2 regions of the Listeria sp. MAN/IMW/UF555 genome follow, and region 2 is predicted to be linked to the other one. Evidence: predicted binding sites of a transcription regulator. Region 2 holds the regulator's gene; the other holds the start of a gene.
The links. Region 2 encodes Rex, which represses fermentation and respiration genes when NADH is low (regulators of the CRP and FNR family bind a similar motif). Its sites were predicted from a motif close to TTGTGAAATATTTCACAA; they were not measured.
Positions count from the first base shown of each region.

Region 1: the regulator Rex is predicted to act here: its motif matches at 1,306-1,323, upstream of AC4PG8_RS06555 (flavocytochrome c).

Region 1 covers NZ_JBZWZS010000001.1:1,312,785-1,315,979, forward strand. The annotation lists gene AC4PG8_RS06555 (flavocytochrome c) at 1-1,258, opposite strand, end outside; gene AC4PG8_RS06560 (class I adenylate-forming enzyme family protein) at 1,497-3,023, shown strand; gene AC4PG8_RS06565 (InlB B-repeat-containing protein) at 3,065-3,195, opposite strand, start outside.
Region 2 covers NZ_JBZWZS010000002.1:293,730-296,924, forward strand. The annotation lists gene groES (co-chaperone GroES) at 1-12, opposite strand, end outside; gene AC4PG8_RS08575 (CPBP family intramembrane glutamic endopeptidase) at 245-931, shown strand; partial or broken gene AC4PG8_RS08580 (DUF4305 domain-containing protein) at 933-1,137, shown strand; gene AC4PG8_RS08585 (redox-sensing transcriptional repressor Rex) at 1,164-1,811, opposite strand; gene AC4PG8_RS08590 (ABC-F family ATP-binding cassette domain-containing protein) at 2,122-3,195, shown strand, end outside.

The DNA of each region.
Region 1 (3,195 bases), on a different contig from region 2:
TTGCAGTTGTTCTACCAAATGCTTCGTCTTTTTTGTTTTTAACGCTTGCATTCCAAGTGTCTAATGTTTTCGTTAGTTCTTCTTTTGGAACGTTGATTTTGCTAGCTAATTCATCAATTGTTTTACCTTCTTCAACAAAGCCCATTTCTTCGTATTGCGCGATAGCTTTTACGCGATCTTTTACGCCTGAATCGAATATTAGGTAAGCGGATTTTTCTGGTAGTTTATTGATAGAAGCAGTTACGTTATCACGTGTATCTAGTTCGTTTCCAAAACGTTTACCTTCTTGAGAAACTAAAATCGCACCTTCACCGCGGACAGCTTCACCGATAAGGTAAGACTTATCTTGTTGAACTGTTGGGTGAACTTGGATTTGGTCCATATCTACTGTTGTCCCGCCAAGTTTTTCAATCATTTTAATACCGTCGCCAGTACTTCCTTCTTGGTTCGTTGTTACGTATCCTTTTAAGTCTGGACGTTCTTTTTCAATCATATCTTTATTAGCACCGTAACCACCAGTTGTTACAACTACTGCGTTCGAGCTAATTGTTTTTTCGTCTTTATTGTTTAATTTTACTTTAACACCAGTTACTTTTCCGTCTTTTTGTGTAATTTCTTTTACATCTGCATTAACGAAGACTGGAATTTTTTGTTCTTGCACATTTTTTAGTAAACCGTCTACTAAGTATTTACCAACTGCTGAGCCATCTTCAGGACGGTGGGTACGTTTTTCGCTCATTCCGCCTGTGATAGTTAAGTTGTTTAATTTAATATCCATAGAGTCTAACCAATCAATTGCACTAGCGGAGTTATCTACGAAGAAACGAAGCATTGCTTTATCGTTTGTTCCGTGACCGCCTTTTAATGTTTCTTCATAAAACTTGTCATTGCTATCATTAATTCCTTGTTCTTTTTGGAATTTAGTTTCAGATGCATTCATACCAGAAGAGGCTTTCATTGTGTTTCCGCCTGCAAGTGGCATTTTTTCAAGAATTACTGGGTTCATCCCTTTAGATTTTGCTTCTAGTGCTGCTGACATTCCCGCGCCACCTGCACCAACGATAACAATATCGTATTTATCTTTTAATTCAGATGGGTCTGTATAACTTGTTTTCGACGCCCCTGATGTTACTTCTGTTTTTTCTTTTTCTTTCGTTTTCGCCGAGTCACTTTTACTTGTGTTGTTACTGCCACAACCTGCGATGATTAATGCAAGTGATAGTAGCATGATGAGAGTTGTAGCTAACCTTTTTTTCATTTTTTGTACCTCCACTTTTTTTAAAAATTTTCCTTCTGCCAAACAGTTTGTGATTATATTAACATATTATATCATTAATTGAGATTTCTTTATAGGGTATCTGTAGGATTTCTTGAATTAAGAAAACAAGCAATTTACAGATTTTTTTAAAATGACGAAAATGTTTTTAGTAACCACTCCTCATTATTTCGACAAAGTGATATAATAACAACATCAAATATTAAAGGAGCATCGCCATATGACGATAAAAAAGTATGAACCGCTTAATCTCTATACCAACTTCAAAAAATCTGCTGAACGCTATCCAGAAATGCCAATCCATTTTGATGAAGAGCTTGTTACTTTTCCTGAATTAGGTCTTCACACCACTTACAAAAAATGCGAAGAAGCTATCATCCAAAAAGCAGCTCATCTACATAGATTCGGTGTGCGTAAGGAAGAAAAAGTAATCGTTTATAAATCTGCCAAATTTGATTCTTATATTTTAGCAGTTGCGATTTCTTATATTGGTGCTGTGCCAATTATGGTTTCGCCTCATCTTCCAGCATCCACTATTGATATTTTTGTTAATCGCCTTGATCAACCCTGGTTGCTTTTTGATTCTGAGACTTCTGAGAAAAGCCATCAGTTAAACAATTTGCCGGACTCAAGATTGATCAACGCTGAACAATTATTCAAAGCCCCATTAGATGGCTATACTTGTGAGCAAGAGGAATTACCAAAAGATATGATTGCTTATATGACCCACACATCTGGAACAACTGGCGTGCCAAAATTAATTGCGCACTCCGCTAATTCAATGGGCTGGAGAACGAAATACCAAAGACGCATTCTTAATTTCATCAAACCGAGAGGACTGGTGGCTTTCCATATTTCACCTGTTCATTCTCGTTTTAATATTGGAGTTTCTTCCTTGATGTCACTTGGTTTCCCATTATTACCAATCGCAAATCCTTCTAAAACAAATATTGAAAAAGTACTACGCGAATATAAACCATACGTGCTTGAAACCCATCCAAACCATTTTGTACAATGGGCTTCCCTTGCTCGTGAAAAACCAGATGTTTTCCAAAGCATTAAATTTTATCATTCTACATTTGATGCGATTAACAAAGAAACAATGGCGGTTTTCCTTCGTACTTCTGAATATAAAAAACCAATTTTCTTACAAATTTATGGGCAAAGTGAATGTGGTCCAATGATTTTACGTGGCCATACACTGCAATCCATCGAAACGTTAAATGCGCGTGATATGGGAATTGGTGTACCAGGTTTAACCGAGGTTCGGATTGTGGACCAAGACGGTAATCCAGTTGCACCCGGAGTTAGCGGTAATATCCAAATGCTGTCTAAAGGTCGCGCCCTTACTTATTACAAAGAAGAAGCTCGTTTTGAAGAAAATGTGTATGGACCTTGGTGGGACAGCGGTGACTACGGTATGAAAGATGAGCAAGGCCGCTTATTCTTGCAAGATCGTCAAGTTGATTTAGTCGAAACGATCGATAGCACACTTGCGATTGAAGATAAACTGCTTGATACGCTTACTTTCCTCGATGAAGTCGTTATTATCCGCGGTGAAAACGGCAGCCCGCAACCAATTATCGCTGTTCATGATGATAAAGAAATGAACTGGGATGCATGGTGGGACGCAGTTTCTGATCTACCACATATGAATGAGCCAATTGTGATGAAATATGATGAGATTCCGCGCACTGCAACGATGAAAGTACAACGTTTGCAGATGGAACGAGAATTGAAAAAATAAGTTTCAAAAAAAGCAGCTGCGTCATGCAGCTGCTTTTTCATTTATTTTCTTCTAAGTGTAAAGAATGCTAAACCCGTTAGAAATGTCCCAATAAAAATTGGAAAAAGTACACGATGATCTCCTGTTGCTGGTAGTACGATGTGGTTTATAGTATCCGTATTAGTAGTTCCAT
Region 2 (3,195 bases):
TGGTTTTAACAATGTAAATGACCTCCTCTGATATAATTACATTTTTCATTTTAGCACTCGACACATTAGAGTGCTAATACAGTTATTATGATACCAAACTAAATAAAAATTGCAAGCAAAAACGTTTAAAAATTAAAGAATTCTTATTTGCGGTAAAGCGTGATAACTAGTACAATAAGAAGAGCTATTTCCGCTATTTTTAAGCATTTAGCTGGAGCTTGTTTTTAGAAGGGATGCGTATTTTTTGGCTAAACGTTATATTACGATTGTATTAGTTTATTTATTATTACTATTTTCTGCATCTATTGGGATTCCCGTTGTTCAACATATTTTACTTAGTATGACTTCGATTTCTACAGCGGATGCTCAAACTTATGGGGTAATTACATGGTCGATTTTTTCTAATTTATTATCACTCGCCATTATTATTCCAATGCTTTATAGAAAACCAAAAGAAAATAAAATCGAACTCGGTGAAAAAACTACGCCATTTCTGAGTATTGTGTGGATTATTGGTGGAGTGATTGGGTTATACGTAGCACAATTTATTTGTAGCATTATTCTAACGCTAATTTCTGGGAATATTGGTGAATCGGCAAACACAGAATTACTTGTTGATTTAACTAGATCTGCGCCGATTTTCTTGATTTTCATTTCAGTTCTCGGGCCAATTTTAGAAGAGCTTGTTTTTAGAAAAGTGGTTTTTGGTGGGCTGAGTAATGTGATGAACATTCATGTGGCGGCAGTTATTAGTTCGCTCTTCTTTGGGCTACTTCACGGGGATATTTCCTTTTTACTTACTTATTTTGTCATCGGATTAATTCTTTGTTTTCTTTATACGAAAACGAAACGAATTGCTGTTTCGATGGGCGCACATATTTTAATGAATACCATTGTTTTGCTCGTGAGTCTTGGAATCATTGGAGGATAATATGAAAAATTCATTAATAAAGCAAAGTTTTCTTTATTTTGCGCTTGGTCTTGTATTTGTCTATTTTGTTATTGTTCGAGTGGCTGAATATGGTTATGATCTTGTTGCCTATATACTTATACTCATGATGTTAATTGATTTTGGTATTGGTATTGGCCTTATTATCACTGGGCTTAAAAGACGTAAAAAAAACCTGTAGAAAGTAAGTGTTGCTTACCTTCTACAGGTTTTTTTATTCTGTTTTCGCTGGATAGTTTTCCAGGAAATAGATTAACGTTTGTAATTCCGTTGTAAGATCGATATGGTGCACACGAACTTGTTTTGGAACGCTAATACGAGCTGGCGTAAAGTTTAGAATACCTTTAACATCTGCTTCAATTAAACGATCTACAGTTACTTGCGCTTCATCAGCTGGAACTGTCAGAATAACTACTTCCACACCATTTTCACGAACAATTTCTTCCATATCATTTAAGTGATAAATTGGAATGTCTTGTTGAACACTACCAACTTTCGCTGGGTCTACATCAAATGCAGCAACGATTTTGATATTATTGTTTTTCATGAAATTATAATGTAATAATGCTGTACCTAGGTTACCTACACCGATTAGTGCAACATTTGTCTGTTTGTCCTGACTAAGTGTTTTACTGAAAAAGTCGAGTATGTAAGAAACGTTATACCCGTATCCTTTCTTACCTAATGCGCCAAAGTACGAAAAATCACGTCGAATAGTCGCTGAATCAACTTTCACCGCTTCACTTAATTCCGCAGATGATACTCGTTCCTTACCTGATTCATCTAGGTATTTCAAGTAACGATGATATAATGGTAAGCGTTTTGCTGTCGCTTGTGGAATTTTTGTTGTTTCCTCCATCATGCCTTCTGTCCCTTCTTCTTTTAAATTTTTTCTGAAGTTGAAGCTTTTGTGAACTGTACTTCCTTTCACATGCTTGCTTATATACTATAAACATTTCACAAGGAATGCACAAACTTTTTGCTCATGATTTTCAAGCAATAGTTTGTCCCGCAAAATATCTAGTGTTTTCCTTCTTTTCCATTCTACGCTAAAATCACAAATAATGCGAGTGTTTTCACAATCTACCTTATACGTGAAGCCCTTCTTCTCTCATTGCGATTACTTGGCTTTTAAGATAAACTAGTAAGGAGAACGTTCGAGGAGAGAGATTATGATATTATTACAAGTTCAGCAAATTTCTAAATTCTTCGGTGCAGAAGTTATTTTAGATAATATTAAATTAGAAGTAAAAACAGGCGACCGAATTGCCCTAGTTGGTCGAAATGGCGCTGGTAAATCTACTTTACTTAAAATTATCGCTGGAAAAATGAGTTATGACGGCGGAACAATTTCTAAACCTAAAAGTGTCGAAATTGGCTATTTGGCTCAAAATACTGGCCTTGAATCCACGAAAACAATTTGGGATGAAATGTTAAGTGTTTTTGATTCACTTAGAAAAATGGAAGCAGATTTACGCAAAATGGAGCTTCGTCTTGGGGAACCTGAGCTTTATAATAATCCGGAAAAATATCAAGCATTGATGACCGATTACGATACCTTGCAACATACTTTTAAAGAAGTTGGTGGGTATACGTATGAAGCAGAAATCCGTTCCGTTTTAAACGGTTTACGCTTTTATCCAGAAGATTATGAAGTAGAAATCGCCTCACTCAGCGGTGGGCAAAAAACAAGACTTGCACTGGCTAAGTTATTACTCGCGAAACAGGATATTCTTGTTCTCGATGAACCGACAAACCATTTAGACATTGAAACACTAGCATGGTTAGAAACCTATTTGCAAAACTATCATGGTTCTTTACTTATCGTTTCTCATGACCGCTATTTCCTAGATAAAGTCGTTAACCAAGTATACGAAATTAGCCGCACAAGAATTGATCACTACAAAGGAAATTACAGTTCATTTGTTAGTCAAAAACAAGCTAAACTTGAACAAATGTGGAAAGAATTCGATAAACAACAAAAACAAATTTCCAAGCTAGAAGATTTTGTCGCTAGAAATATCGTTCGCGCTTCTACAACTAAGCGAGCTCAGAGCAGAAGAAAACAATTAGAAAAAATGGATGTACTCGCTCGACCTCAAGGCGACGAAAAATCTGCTCATTTCGGCTTCCAATTTGAAAAGCAAACTGGTAAAGATGTTTTAATGGTAGATGAATTAAGTATTGGTTACGCCAAAGACAAGCGCATTGCTTCCAATCTAACGTTCGAAATGAAACGTCAAGAT